Regions from separate parts of the Rhizobium sp. G187 genome, predicted to be linked through region 4. Evidence: riboswitches for the same ligand, from Rfam matches in the RefSeq annotation. Region 4 holds a riboswitch; each other region holds the start of a gene.
What was found. A riboswitch is a leader RNA that binds a small molecule or an ion and turns the genes downstream of it on or off. The one in region 4 is predicted to bind cobalamin.
Positions count from the first base shown of each region.

Region 1: another riboswitch for cobalamin. It lies ahead of ACSV9I_RS19420 (ABC transporter ATP-binding protein); the one in region 4 lies ahead of cobU (bifunctional adenosylcobinamide kinase/adenosylcobinamide-phosphate guanylyltransferase).
Region 2: another riboswitch for cobalamin. It lies ahead of bluB (5,6-dimethylbenzimidazole synthase); the one in region 4 lies ahead of cobU (bifunctional adenosylcobinamide kinase/adenosylcobinamide-phosphate guanylyltransferase).
Region 3: another riboswitch for cobalamin. It lies ahead of ACSV9I_RS06395 (aromatic ring-hydroxylating oxygenase subunit alpha); the one in region 4 lies ahead of cobU (bifunctional adenosylcobinamide kinase/adenosylcobinamide-phosphate guanylyltransferase).

Region 1 covers NZ_JBPUGM010000008.1:29,262-33,016, reverse strand. The annotation lists gene ACSV9I_RS19430 (FecCD family ABC transporter permease) at 1-81, opposite strand, end outside; gene ACSV9I_RS19425 (ABC transporter substrate-binding protein) at 136-1,095, opposite strand; gene ACSV9I_RS19420 (ABC transporter ATP-binding protein) at 1,113-1,907, opposite strand; cobalamin riboswitch at 2,143-2,375, opposite strand; gene ACSV9I_RS19415 (ABC transporter permease) at 2,663-3,454, opposite strand; gene ACSV9I_RS19410 (ABC transporter permease) at 3,462-3,755, opposite strand, start outside.
Region 2 covers NZ_JBPUGM010000001.1:412,183-415,937, forward strand. The annotation lists gene ACSV9I_RS01915 (NAD+ synthase) at 1-749, shown strand, start outside; gene ACSV9I_RS01920 (TolB family protein) at 814-1,647, shown strand; cobalamin riboswitch at 1,686-1,875, shown strand; gene bluB (5,6-dimethylbenzimidazole synthase) at 1,919-2,668, shown strand; gene ACSV9I_RS01930 (DUF2865 domain-containing protein) at 2,619-3,680, opposite strand.
Region 3 covers NZ_JBPUGM010000002.1:322,773-326,527, forward strand. The annotation lists gene ACSV9I_RS06385 (DUF6656 family protein) at 1-98, opposite strand, end outside; gene ACSV9I_RS06390 (DUF6656 family protein) at 332-934, opposite strand; cobalamin riboswitch at 1,239-1,440, shown strand; gene ACSV9I_RS06395 (aromatic ring-hydroxylating oxygenase subunit alpha) at 1,541-2,785, shown strand; gene ACSV9I_RS06400 (hybrid-cluster NAD(P)-dependent oxidoreductase) at 2,787-3,755, shown strand, end outside.
Region 4 covers NZ_JBPUGM010000001.1:860,617-864,371, reverse strand. The annotation lists gene ACSV9I_RS04120 (ATP12 family chaperone protein) at 1-129, shown strand, start outside; gene ACSV9I_RS04115 (hypothetical protein) at 191-931, shown strand; cobalamin riboswitch at 1,020-1,388, shown strand; gene cobU (bifunctional adenosylcobinamide kinase/adenosylcobinamide-phosphate guanylyltransferase) at 1,515-2,045, shown strand; gene cobW (cobalamin biosynthesis protein CobW) at 2,049-3,125, shown strand; gene cobN (cobaltochelatase subunit CobN) at 3,127-3,755, shown strand, end outside.

The sequences.
Region 1 (3,755 bases), on a different contig from region 4:
AAAGGAAACGCCTGCCGTGATGCAGAGAATGATGACCAGGCAGGCAATCCCTGTCCAGCCGATGATCTTGGTATGGGGCATGGAAATTCCGTTCGCACGCAGAGAGGGCCGCGACAGCGGCCCCGGCAGAGCGGTTTACATGTTGCGCGGATGGAAGGCATCGGCAAGTCGGCCGATAGCGTCAATGTTGCGCGGACCGGGCGTGGCTTCAACATATTCGAGTATGACAAAGCGGTCTTGCTTCACGGCGTCCATGGCCTTGAAGGCGGGGTTCTCCTTCATGAAAGCAATCTTCTGCTCGGCGGTCACATCGCCATAATTGACGATCACCACGACTTCCGGATTGCGCTCGATAACCGGCTCCCAGGAGACTTCCGTCCAGCTTTTTTCGACATCATCCATGATGTTCACCCCGCCGGCGGCTTCGATCATGGCTGTCGGGATACCGAAACGACCTGACGTGAAGGGCTTCTCCGTGCCGGAATCATAGACGAAGACACGCGTCGGCTTTTCGATCGCACCGATGCGGGTGGTAATCTGATCAAGGCCCGCACGATAACCGGCAACCAGCGCCTCTGCTCTATCTTCGACCGCGAAAATCCGGCCAAGATTGATGATATCGGTGAACATGTCCTCCATCGTCGGCTTGTTCTTCGCCATGATGTGGATGCAGGATTCGGTCAATTCGTAGACCTTGATGCCGAACGGTTCGAGCGTTTCGGGGGTGACCTCGCCGCCAACCTTCATGCCGTAGTTCCATCCAGCAAAGTAAAGGTCAGCGTCCACGTCGAGCAGCACTTCCTTGGTCGGGTACTTCGGCGAAAGCTCCGGGAGTTCCTTCACGCCTTCACGCAAGGTCTCATCCAGCGTCTTCCATCCCGAGACACCCGTATAGCCGACCATGTGATCCTGTAGCTTCAAGGCGAGCATCATCTCGGTCAGATTGACGTCGTTTGAAACGGCACGCTTTGGCGGCGCGTCGAAGGTGACTTCTCGATTGCAGCTCTTCACCGTCACCGGAGCCGCCAGTGCGCTGGTTGCGAGGAACGTGGCGACAACACCGAAGACCAATCGGGAGAACAAGGCGGCAGGCATGAGAGACCCTTTCAAAATCAGGAAGCGGCAAGGGAAAATGAGAAGCCGGACAATCGGCCGTGATCATCGGCTCTGTGATTGGCCGTCACACCGAAGGTACGAGACAGAAGTTTTTCGGTCAGAACCGATTTAGGATCGCCGAAAGCCGTCAGGGACCCGGCATTCATCAAGCCCACATGGGTGGCAAAATCGGTTGCCAGATTGATGTCGTGCAAGGTGGTGATAATGGTCAGCTTCAGCCGTCCCAGGAGGTCGAGAATCTCGAGCTGGTGTCGGATGTCGAGATGATTTGTCGGCTCATCGAGGATCATGATCTGCGGCTGCTGCGCCAGCGCGCGGGCGACGAGCACCCGCTGCTTCTCACCACCCGACAATGTCGAGAACTGCCGCTTGCCCATATCCGCCAGGCTCAAGTGTTCGAGCGCGTGATCAACCTGGTCGCGATCCTCGGCCGTCCAGCCGGATAGCCCGGTACGCCACGGAATTCGGCCCATCATCACGACATCGCGGACGTTGAATGGAAAGTCGGCCGGCATCTCCTGCAGAACAACGCCAACTTTCTGGGCAACGCGCCGGGCCTGCATCTGCCAGATGTCTTCGCCTTCAATATGAACCCGACCTTCTCGGGGCATAAGGCCACGGTAGAGGCAGCGAAGCAGGGTGGTCTTGCCTGCTCCATTCGGACCAATAATAGCCAATCGATCGCCGGCTTTCAGAGCGAAGCTGACGTCACGGATGAGAAAGCGTGCGGCATCCGGCCCCCAGCCGAGATCTGAGACCTGGATACCAACTCCTTGCGTGTCACAGCTCATTAGAGACGCCCCTGCTTGGTGTCAGGGGGCAGCGGGGTCCAAGGCATCCGCGCGCGAACCATGTCAGCCATGCCGATGCCACAGCATCCCGGGCAATGGATTAGCTGGTGATATGTGAGACTTGCCACGACTTTCCCCCCAAGGACTGACCGGGAGGCGAAATGGCAAATTTTTCATGCGCTGGCGACCAGCGCAATTTTCCATTCAGATCCATCGGAACACCCCGTCCGCTGCAGTTACATTTCTCTTGACGGCAGGTCTCCTGGCTCACGGATATGTGCAGATCATCAACCTTCCCGCGAAACTTCGCAGTGGCTTGGCGCTCTCACGCCACCAGGATGAACGGCAATCCGCTTACAGTTGCGGGGGCAGCCACGGTCTTGGTCCCTGTATGGGTCGTCCTCACCGTGTTCCCTATTAATCCCCTCGAAGTCATCCGATGAGGGAACCGTCCCCTTCTGAATAGGGTGCCAAAGCTCTGCTGGTCAAGCCCCTCACCTGCGCATCAATCAATTCCTGCGTTCTGTAATATCATTACAATGCGAGTGCAAGGAAATTCCCGTGCTTAGGCGCGTGCCGTCTCAGACGATGAAAGCCTGGAGAAACACCGGGCAAACGCGGGTAGTGCAGTCCGATCCCCCCAGTAAGAGACAGTCGCCAATCCGCCGCCTGCGGAAGTGGCATCTCCGGGCCAGCTCAGCAAGCCAGCCGGAGATCAGGCGCCGTTCCTACCTGTGCCGGAGGTCGATTGGAGGTCAAGCCTGAGGACGGCCCACGCTGCGACGGCGGATCTCGATAATCAGGACGCCGAGCAGGGTCGCGGCGATCAGGATGACACAGAGCGCGTTGATCGTTGGCGTAATCCCACTTCGGACCTTCGAGAAAACGTAGACGGTCAAGGTATCGTAGGGGCCGCGTGTGAAGAGCGTTACGTTGAAGTTCTCGATCGACTGGAAGAAAGCGATAACGGCGCCAGCACCCAGTGCCGGGTAGAGATGCGGCAGAAGAATGCGGCGCAGAACCATCATATGGCTTGCACCGAGATCAAGGGCTGCTTCCTCCAGCGAGCGGTCGAAACTCTGAAGGCGCGCAAGGACCAACAACATCACGAAGGCCGAGATATAGGAGGCCTGGCCGAGGACCGCGAGATGCAGGCCGGGGGCCACGCCGAGCGAATTCCAGAACAGCAGGGTCGATATGCCGATGACGGCGCCGGGCGTGAGCACGGGCGCGACCATCATTCCATAGAGTGTGGATCGGAGCGTGCCGCCGAGATTGTTGACGAGGATGGCAGCGGCGGTGCCGATCGGGACAGAGATCGCGACGACAGCGAGCGCAACCAGCAAGGTGTTCTTGAAGGCGTTCAGCAGGCGAGCATCGTTCCACAATTCGACAAACCACTGCAGGGTAAATCCCTGCCAGGGAAACACGGAGGGAAACCGCGTGTCGTTAAAGGCGGCGCCGCCCATGACCACCAGTGGCAGCAAGAGATAGGCAAGGAAGATTACGAGATAGACGCGAAACAGCCAGTCGGATTTCTGGGTCATGCCGGCCTCACTTCGCAATGTCGGACAGTTTGACGCGGAAGATCCGCATCACGGCGGTGACGAAGAGCGTGCACAGGATCAGAAGCAGGAATGCGTAGGCCGCGCCCGTATTCCAGTCGAGCGATTCGAACATCCATTGCTGGATGATTTCCGTGAACCAGCGCGAATTGGTCGACGCGAGCAGCGTCGGCACGAGGATAGACCCGGCCGAGAGCATGAAGACCATCACGGATCCAGAAGCGATGCCCGGTTTGGCATGGGGGAGGATCACGCGCCAGTGGATGCGCCACCAGGATGCACC
Region 2 (3,755 bases), 450 kb from region 4:
CCGTCGATGCGCTGGGGGAGGAGCGGGTGCGGACAATCATGCTTCCCTACCGCTATACGTCGGAAGAAAGCTTCGCCGATGCAGCAGCCTGTGCGAAGGCGCTTGGATGCCATTATGACATCGTGCCGATCGCAGATCCGGTTGAGGGCTTCCTCTCAGCGCTTTCGGACATGTTCGAAGGCACGGAGAGCGGCATCACCGAGGAAAACCTGCAGAGCCGGGCGCGTGGCACCATTCTCATGGCTGTTTCGAACAAGTTCGGCTCTATGGTGGTAACGACCGGCAACAAGTCGGAGATGTCGGTTGGTTATGCGACGCTGTATGGCGATATGAATGGCGGGTTCAACCCGATCAAGGACCTTTACAAGATGCAGGTCTATGCCTTGTCCGCCTGGCGCAACAGCCATGTGCCGCCCGGTGCGCTCGGACCTTCTGGGGAGGTCATCCCGGCCAACATCCTGTCCAAGGCGCCATCCGCCGAGCTTCGTCCGAACCAGACAGACCAGGATTCGCTGCCGCCCTATCCGGTGCTCGATGACATCCTTGAATGCCTGGTGGAGCGGGAAATGGGCGTCGACGAGATCGTTGCGCGTGGCCATGAGATTGCAACGGTGCACCGGGTCGAGCATCTGCTCTATCTGGCGGAATACAAGCGTCGCCAGTCCGCACCCGGCGTCAAGATCACAAAGAAGAACTTCGGCCGAGATCGCCGCTATCCGATTACCAATCGCTACCGCGATCGTGACTGAGCAATAGCAGACGGCACGCGTACAATAGAGATTCGGGCGCTTGTCCCGGCAGAAAGATGGTGTGATGCGCAGTTCGGTTGAAATCTATGATATGGAAACCCGAACCTCGACCGTGGTCTGGGAAACAGATCTTCTGGTCGAAGCACCAAACTGGTCGCCGGACGGTTCGTATCTGCTGATCAATGGTGATGGACTGCTGCATCGGATCTGGCTTGATGAAGATAGCGAGCCGGAAGAGGTCGATACCGGTTTTGCAATTCGCATCAACAATGATCACGGCATTTCGCCCGATGGTTCCATGCTGGCGATCTGCGACAGAACACTGGTTGGTCAGTCCTGTATTTATGTCCTGCCGGCCGAAGGCGGCATGCCGCGTCAGGTGACGAAAAACATGCCCTCCTATTGGCATGGCTGGTCACCGGATGGAAAGACGCTTGCCTATTGCGGCATCCGTGATGATATCTTTGACATCTACACCATCCCGGTCGATGGCGGAGACGAACTGCGTCTGACACAGGGTGAGGGACGCAATGATGGTCCTGACTGGTCGGCGGATGGCGAATGGATCTACTTCAACTCCAGTCGCAGCGGGCTGATGCAGATCTGGCGCATGCGCCCTGACGGCCGTGACGTGCAGCGCCTGACAAACAGCGATTCCGGGGACTGGTTTCCGCATCCGTCGCCGAACAACGACAAGGTTCTCTATCTTTCCTATGCGCCAGATGTCTTCGACCATCCGCGCGACAAGGATGTCAAACTCTGCCTGATGGATATGGACGGCAGCAATCAGGAAGTTCTTTTCGAACTCTTCGGCGGGCAAGGCACGATCAATGTGCCGAACTGGTCTCCCGATGGCGGAGCCTTTGCCTATGTGCGCTACTTCCCGGAAAATCCATAGGCCAGGCCAGACTTCTTGCGCGCGCCTCCAATCAGGGTGTAAGCCTTGGGCTGTCAGGTGCCCGCGCAGGCGGGAGAATCGGGAAGTCGGTGCAATTCCGGCACGTGCCCAACGCTGTAAGGCTGACGTTCACGCGGGGGAGACCCAGCCACTGGTCGGAATGATCGGGAAGGTTGCGTGAAACGGAGGACGCCGAGTCAGAAGACCGGCCTGACATCATGGACTAGCCCGCGCGGACGGCGGGCGGTTGCGCATTGTTGGGGACCAAGCGATGCACGACGCGTACCGGGGCGCACTAGCGCCCGCATCCTCATTTTCCGAAGCCGAACGCGCCGCGGTTTATCGCGCCATACATACAAGGCGCGATGTGCGGGACCAGTTTGTCTCCGATCCCTTGCCGGATGACTTGGTGATGCGTCTGCTGGACGCTGCTCACGCGGCGCCATCCGTTGGCTTCATGCAACCCTGGGACTTCATTCTTGTTCGCGATGCAGCGCGCAAACGTGCTGTTCGCGAAGCCTTTGAGAGGGCCAATCGCGAGGCCGCCGCGATGTTTCCTGAGGAGAAGCGCGCGATTTATGACAGCCTGAAACTGCAGGGCATAGAGAAGGCACCCCTCAATATCTGCGTGACCTGTGATCCCGGCCGTGCTGGGCCTGTCGTTCTCGGTCGCACCCACAATCCGCATATGGACGCCTATTCAACCGTCTGTGCCATCCAGAACCTCTGGCTTGCTGCGAGGGCCGAGGGTGTCGGGGTTGGTTGGGTCAGCATCTTCCACGAGGAGGATGTGAAGGCTGTGCTCGGTATTCCCAAGCATATCCATATCATCGGCTATTTGTGCGTCGGCTTCGTCGCTGAACTTTATTGCCAACCCGAACTGGAAGTCAAAGGCTGGCGCAGTCGGTTGCCGCTCGGCAGTCTCGTGCATCTGGATGGTTGGGACGAGCCAGGTTTTGCTTCTGACGCGGTCATTCCTGCAATGGTTGAGGGCCGGGCTGGGCAGGATTCCGAAGGTTGATCGTGCCCTTGTCGGGCGGCAGGAAGACCGGCCCAACCTTGCGTGCGCCGAGCGCCGCTTCGTCGAGATCTCGCTCTGGTGCTGGAATCGACTTGTTCTGCAAGCTGACAGAGGGGGCGCTCAGCTGGCGGATGGACGTTTGCGGTTCAGCTTGTTTGGCGATGCCCGCACCACTGCCGCGATTGCTGGAGAAGTTGCAGGAACAACTCTCATCACGGCCGCGGCTGCGATAAGCAAATGCTGACGGCAGGTCGCGATATGACTGGCCAGTCGCCACAGAGATCATGTCTGCGGCATCTCCTTGAAGGGGGGGCTGATAGAACAGCTCTGTCTTTACGCCCGGACACATGTTCTGGCACAGGGTGGCGTCACGCTCGAAATAGGTCGCCGAACTCTGTGACGAAATGGGGAAGAAGCCACCGTCGCAGGTCCGGACGCAGAGCGTTCGGACATTGCCGGTCGGCAGGAGGCGCGGTTTTTCGAATTGCCCAAGATTCTTACTCGCCCGATCAACCTCGGGGACTGTATCGAGGTACGGCGTCCGCACGTTCTGCTCGTCTGTTTCGATGCCTTCCAGGCTACAGCCATTGGCGACGAGTTCGTCGATCCTTTGCTCTCGCGTTGGCTGGCCGCGCAATTCTTTCAGTTTTGCGGTCAGGATCGAGAGGTTCTCTTCCATTCTATCGATGGACTTGGCGATGTCGCCACAGTCGCTACCGCCATCTGGGCGGACCTGAATGATCGAGGAGTTCAAGCAGCGAAGCCGACGCTGATCCTGGCGGACCCTTCTCAGTTCGAGGTTTTGCTGGGCGACGGCACTGGCATAACGTGCGGCGGCGACTGGATCTGCGGCCTGTTGCACGGCCTTGTGGAAATTGGCCTCCAAAGTGCGGCAGACATCGGCAAGGGCGTCGCTGCCCCCCATCGTCAGGCCGACCAGCAAGATCAGGGGAAGAATCCGTCGTTTGGCCACGCCGACACTTTCGGTAATGAACGTATTGCTGTGCGCCATTCAATAGGCGTTGATGCATACGTAGCAGTGGCCGACACTAAAATAAACAAGTCGAGACGACCGCCCCAAAAGAGG
Region 3 (3,755 bases), on a different contig from region 4:
TGTTGCGCAAAGGGACCGTGTCTGAGGTAGTCGGAAGCCTTGTTGTTGCGTGCGGGTTGCGATGTCCGGGCCGTCTCGAAATATATATGCTTTTGCATGGGAAAGAATGTCCCCTTGGATGCCTCTGTAACGGTGGCAACTGTAACTTTTCACAGTTAACTGCAATTTTCGGTTATGGGAATTTTCGGATAAAGTGGCTGAAAAAGTGAGCGATTTTCGTCGTGGTGAAAATTTGCGCACAGGCGCTGTCCCGACCTCCGGACATCCACGGAATTCGGATGTTTGGTGGTGAACAGGGAGACCGCTGCTGCGAATGTGGCCTGTCCGTCGCTCAGAGCTTTTGAATGATTTTGCGCAATTCCGCGTTGCGGGCGCCCAGCATCAACACGTTACGCAGAGCTTCCTGTGGGTCCTGCGTGGTGAACAAGAGGCCATTCTCGCGCACCGTCCGGTCGATCGCCATTGCCTTGGTTTCCGCCTCCGGCTTCATCGCGACGGCGAAATACATACGGGCATAGCTCTGCCGGATCTGGTCGAAGAAGGATTCGCTGCCGCCGAGCTCTGCCACGAAGTTGGCGATATAGAAGGCCCAGCGCACATCGGCATATTGCGCGAAGTTCGTCCGTGCTGCAGTCACATGGCAATAGCCCAGATGCGGGCTGTTGTTCAGCGTGCGGTGGAAGATGAGTTTTGGAAAGCGGATGTCGCGGTGCACCGCGTTGATGCGCGCATGGGTCGTCTCGGCTGCTGCCTCAAGCCGCTTGCCCGTTCGCTCGGCAACTTCTTCATAGGTCAGATAGCGTCGTTCATCTGCCAGCCAGTCCTCGCGGCTGCGCGAAATGCGACCTGTGCGCAAGAACTCGGTATGCTGTGCCTTGGCCAGCGCCTTCGCGTCGCTTTTCTTTGGCGATGCGTAATATCTGAGTTTCTGCATGTCGATATCCCGGCCCTGACAGACGCGCGCGAGAAAAGCTCGACGCAGCCTGATTGATGGCGATTTGCAGATAGTATCGCTGAAACACGTTTCCCGAAGCTTGCCAGTCGCAAAAGCTCAAAACATCTCCGCCGTTGGCCATTTTGCGCCATCGTGACCTGTCGTCCGGAATGCGGCATTGCTTAGACGCAAGTAAAGTAACGAAAATTTCTCCACGGGCGCTGGACAAGCGAAGTTGCGACATGTCGCAAACACTTCCGACCGTGTCGTTTCGCAGTGCGGCGAGAATTTCGACCGTGTGATTAGATGAACCCAAGCTCGAGGTGCCGCCCAGCTAGGGAGGGTGGAAATCGGGAAGCCGGTCAAAATCCGGCGCTGCCCCCGCAACGGTGGTGGAGAATGCGCTTCGGCAAAAGGCCACTGGGGGCAACCCTGGGAAGGCGCCGGCGCGGTCCGTGAATGGACCACTCCTTAGCCCGGAAACCAGCCTCGGGAAACGAACATTCAAGGTCGCGGAGGGCGGCCGGAGATGCGTCAGGTCCGCTTCCCAAGGAAGCGGGGCGATCCTTCTCCGCTCTTCTCCGCCAGCGCTTAAACGAGGACGACATGGACCTGCAGGCGACGATACTGCGACAGCTCAAAAACCGCCGCGAGGGTTTCTCCCTTGAGCAGCCCTTCTATATCGACCAGGATTACTTCAAGCTCGATATGGAGCAGATCTGGTATCGCGACTGGCTGTTTGTCGGCCATGATTGCGAAATCCCGCGCGCCGGCAATTATTTCACCGCACAGATCGGCGATTATCCCGTCGTCATGGTGCGCGGCAAGGATCAGGTCATCCGGGCCTTCCACAACACCTGCCGCCATCGCGGCCACCGCGTCTGCACCCAGGATCGCGGCGCATCTGCCAAGCTCGTCTGTCCCTATCACCAGTGGACCTACGATCTCGATGGCTCGCTCGTCTTTGCCCGCCAGATGGGCGAAACCTTTGACAAGAGCGAATTCGGCCTGAAGACCGTGCATTGCGAAAGCGTCGCCGGCTACATCTTCATCTGCCTGGCCAATGATGCCCCCGATTTCGCCCCCGTCCGCGCCTCGATCGAGCCCTACATGAAGCCGCACCGGCTGTGGGAGGCGAAGGTTGCCCACCAGAACACCATCATCGAGAAGGGCAACTGGAAGCTCGTCTGGGAAAACAACCGCGAGTGCTATCACTGCGCCGGCAATCACCCGGAGCTCTGCCGCACTTATCCGGAAGCCCCGACCGCAACCGGCGTGCAGGGTGCAGGCGACGACCCGTTCATCTCCGAACACTGGGCGCGCTGCGAAGCTGCAGGCCTGCCGTCCGAGTTCAAGATGGACCCGTCCGGCCAGTTCCGCACCGCCCGCATGCCTCTGATCCAGGATGCCGAAAGCTACACCATGTCCGGCAAGCGTGCGGTGAAGAAGCCGCTCTCGGCCGAGGTCCCGATCAGCCATATCGGCACCATGCTGCTCTTCCACTATCCGACGACCTGGAACCACATTCTTGGCGACCATGCGATTTCCTTCCGCGTGCTGCCGCTCTCGGCTGAGGAAACCGCCGTCACCACCACCTGGCTGGTCAACAAGGATGCAGTCGAAGGCGTTGACTACGACCTCGAGGAACTGACCCATGTCTGGAACATGACCAATGATCAGGACCGGTCGATCGTCGAAGAAAATGCTTTCGGCATCCGCTCGCCGGCCTATGAGCCCGGTCCTTACTCGGTGGACCACGAAGGCGGCGTGATGCAGTTCGTCGAATGGTACACGACCTTCATGATCAACCGCTTGCAGGGCGACAAGGCCCGCCTGACAGCGGTGGCGTGAGATGAATATCGCCGTCACCCAGTATCGCCATGTCGATGAGATGCGCCCCTGGTCCGACCGGGAGCATCTCCTTGAGTGTGTTGCCGTCACGCCGGAAGCCCCCGACGTGATGACCTTCACCTTCAAGCCGAACAAGCCCGGCCTCTGGTTCCGTTATCTGCCCGGCCAGTTCGTGACGCTCGAAATCCCTGTCGGCCCCGAGCCGGTGATGCGCACCTATACCCTGTCGTCGAGCCCGTCTCGTCCCTATACGGTGGCGGTCACGGTCAAGGCGCAGGCCGACAGCATCGGCACGCGTTGGATGTTCGATCACCTGAAGCCGGGCATGGCGCTGAAGGCGATCGGGCCGCTGGGTGACTTCTCCTATGCAAAGCACCCGGGCAGGAAATACCTCTTCATCTCCGCCGGCTCCGGCATCACGCCCATGGTGTCGATGACCCGCGACATGGCAGATCGGGCACCCGATAGCGATATCACCTTCCTCAATTGTGCCCGCTCCCCTGATGACATCATCTTTCGCTGGGAGCTGGAGGCCAAGGCGCGCGAGATGCCGCATCTCACGCTCGGCTTCATTGTCGAGCAAGTGTCGCGCGGCCAGCTCTGGTCGGGCCTGAAGGGTCGTATCGACAAGGCGAAGATCGCACTCCTGGCGCCTGACTTCCTTGAGCGCACCGTGTTCTGCTGCGGACCGGCGCCCTTCATGGCAACCGTTCGTGAAGCGCTTGAAGGCGCCGGCTTCGACATGAAGCAGTATCACGAGGAAGCCTTCCAGCCAGTCAAGCCGGAACTGCCGATCGTGGTCGCCGACCATTCGGACGGCGAAGCGGCAACCAAGGTCACCTTTGCCATGTCGGGCAAGGACGGTCTTTGTGCGCCGGGCCATACCGTGCTGCAGGCGGCGCGTGCCGCCGGCGTTCGCATCGGCGCAGCCTGCGAGTCTGGCCTTTGCGGCACCTGCAAGGTGATGAAG
Region 4 (3,755 bases):
CATCTCGATGAAGACTGGACAATCGAACATTGGGGGACGGATGCCGAGGCCCAAGCAAGACGCGAAAGCCGTTACCGGGAATTCGCTGCTGCGGCGTCGTTGTTTACGGCCCTTCAGTCGCGGGATTAACCGGTCGATAACTATGATGGGCTGATGCTCTGGCTGGTAGAATCAGCAGCCAGGGACCGAAATGCTCGCCCGCAGCTTCCGCTCGATCATTGCGCTCGGGCTCATGCTTTGCCTTTCCTCCTGTATCGGCTTGCCGAATGCGGGGACCGGCAGGCCGCTCGTCTACAATATCCGCAGCGTCAGCGTGATGGCGAATGCCACTCTGCCACTTGATCTGCTCAGCAGCGTCGATCAGCGGGTGGGATCGGCGATTGCTGCAACCCGCCCGCCGCAAGGCGCCCAAAGGGTCGTTCTTCTCGTTCGTATCGATCGCCTGGACAAGGGTGATAATGCGCGCCGCCGCATGGACCGCGCCCGCTTTACGGTGACCGCCACCTCCGTCGAAACTGGCGAACCGGTGGCTGAGGGCCAGCTGGTGGCCAACGCGCCGACAGACGATCCGCGTTATGCCAATGAGGCTTTGGCGGAGGAGATTGCAGCTCGCATCCGTTACGCCTTTTCGCTGAAAACACCGCAGGTTAGACGGCTACCCCCACAACGGACGCTGTCGACCCGGCTGATGGATCAGATCGCGGCTTGGCCTGCAAAACCTGCAGAGGCAGCACGCCCTGACGCCCGCGCGCCGACCTTGCCGACGAAGGCCCCACTGCCGCCTGCCGCAAACGGAGATGCGCCCGTTCAGGCGCCACCGCCACGCGCTGCGGCGAGGCCTCCCAGCACGGTGACGGATGGCGCCAGCGGAGCCGTCCGACTCGGTAAAGGCTGCGATGCGACCACCAACCCGAACTGCCTCGCGCCATAGCGCTGAATGCCTTCCCTGTGACTGTTTGTCCTCATGTGGACGCGCCAACCCATGTCGTCGGCGTGATTGACTTGCGCGTTGGGGCCGCCTAATTCTGATGTCGGATGGTTTTCGGATCGCAGGAATGCAATCCGGAAAGCAAAAGGGAATGCGAGGACATGGACCCAGGTCGGGCATGTCGAACGCAGCCGACCCCGCGACTGTATTGCAGCGAGGGTCTCCTATCCGGATGAAGCTGGGCGGGCAGCATACGCATGGTGCGTTCGTTGCTCCGTTCTTCGCCAAAGCCGGAAAAGCCACTGGGGTGGCGACACGATCAGCCGGGGCAGGACGCCTCTTTCTCTACGAATCGTCCGCTCTTTCGTGTCGCCTCTAAACTCCGGGAAGGCGAGGGAGACCCGTTGGCTAAGCGCCACGACCTGTGAGCCAGGAGACCTGCCATCCGGCGGACATGGTGTCCACATTGGGGAAATTTCCCCGTTGCCAGCACGGAGGTTGTCGTGGCGACGTTTCAGATGGGCTGTCCCTGCCGGGGCCGTCGACGGTTTGCGCGCGCCATAGGCTCCCTCCACGGAGGACGGCCATGAGCGGCCATGATCGGCTCTCCACACTGGTGCTTGGCGGCGCCCGGTCCGGCAAATCGCGTTTTGCCGAAGGATTGGCGCGCAAAAGCGGGCTTAACCGCATCTATCTTGCCACCGGCCGTGCCTGGGATGACGAGATGCAAACCCGCATTGAGACCCACAAGGCAGACCGCGCCGGCGATGCCTGGACGACGCATGAAGAACCTCTCGATCTGGTCGGTGCACTGAAATTGCTCGATCGATCCGACAGCGTCATCCTCATCGATTGCCTGACGCTCTGGGTCACCAATCTGATGATGGAGGAGGGGCGAGACGTGGATGCCGAGGGCGTAGCTCTTGCCGCGCTGCTCCCGAAACTAAGCGCTTCCATCATCCTTGTTTCCAATGAAGTCGGTCTCGGCATCGTGCCGGAAAACCGGATGGCTCGTGCCTTCCGCGACCATGCCGGCCGCCTCCACCAGTCGATCGCCGTAGAGGCGACAGACGTCTATTTCGTTGCGGCCGGATTGCCGCTGAAAATGAAGGGTTGAACCATGTTGCAGAAGAAGATCCCCGCGACCGTTATCACTGGCTTCCTCGGTGCGGGCAAGACCACCATCATCCGCAACATGCTGATGAATGCTGGCGGCAAGAAGATCGCTCTCATCATCAACGAATTCGGTGATCTTGGCGTGGATGGCGACGTGTTGAAGGGCTGCGGCGCTGACAATTGCACGGAAGACGACATCATCGAACTGACCAATGGCTGCATCTGCTGCACGGTTGCAGACGACTTCGTGCCAACTATGCAAAAGCTGCTCGATCGCGATGTAAAGCCGGATCACATTGTCATCGAGACCTCGGGCCTGGCTCTGCCGCAGCCGCTGGTCGCCGCCTTTAACTGGCCGGACATTCGCACACGTGTGACCGTCGATGGCGTCGTCACCGTGGTCGATAGTGCCGCCGTCGCGGCGGGCCGCTTCGCCGATGATCATGACGCGGTCGCGGCACAGCGTGCCGAGGATGACAACCTCGACCATGAAAGCCCGATCGAGGAACTGTTCGAGGATCAGCTGACCTGTGCCGATCTTATCGTTCTCAACAAGACCGATCTGCTCGACGCCACTGGCATTGCTGCCGTGCGCGCCGAGGTGACCGGTCGCACCAGCCGCAAACCTTCGATGATCGAGGCGAAGAACGGCGAAGTGCCCTCGCTCGTCCTGCTCGGGATCGGCGCCAGCACTGAAGACGATATCGACAATCGCAAGTCCCATCATGAACTGGAGCATGAGGCGCTGCATGCCTCTGGCGCCGACCACGATCACCACCATGATCACGATGAGTTCGAAAGCTTTGTTCTGAAGCTGGGTGAAGTCTCCGATCCCTCGGCCTTTATTGATCGGCTGAAGCCTGTCATCGAGAAGCACGACATTCTTCGCCTCAAGGGTTTCATCGACGTGCCCGGCAAGCCCATGCGCCTCGTCATCCAGGCCGTCGGAACTCGCGTCGACACGTATTTCGACCGCCCCTGGACATCTAGCGAAAAGCGCGAAACGCGCCTGGTGGTGATCGGACTGCATGAATGGGATTTCGCCTCGGTCGTTGAGGACGTCGAGGCAGCCGCGGCCTGATATGCATCTGCTTCTTGCCCAGAAGGGGTCGATCAGCGACGGCGACGAGGCAATCGACCTCGGCCAAACGGCCGGGGACGTTCTGTTCCTCTCGGCGGCGGACACGGAATTGGCAGCCGTCGCCGCAGCCGTTGCTATAAGGGGTGACGAGACGTTTTCCTGGCGGCTTGCGAGCCTGATGGCGTTGAAGCACCCGATGTCGGTCGACACCTATATCGAGCGAACCGCGCGCCATGCGCGGCTGATCGTGGTGCGGGCGCTCGGCGGGGCAAGCTATTTTCAGTATGCGCTGGAGGCTCTGCATGCGGCAGCGCGAAGGTCCGGTGCCGCCATCATCGTCCTGCCAGGTGACGACAAGCCCGATGCCGGGCTGGAGCCATTTCAAGCCTGCATGGAGCAGGATCGACAGGCCCTGTGGAGCTACTTGACCGAGGGTGGCGAAGCGAATGCCCGGGCCTTCGTGGCCTATGCCGAGGCAATGCTGGCTGATGTAGAAAAACCCGAACCGGCGCGCCCTTTGCTGAAGGCCGGAATCTGGTGGCCGGGCCGGGGCGTGATGGGTGTCGAGGAATGGCGAGCGCTGGCTCTTCCTTCAGCCCGTGGCCAAGGAGAGGGTGCCCGAAAAGCGGA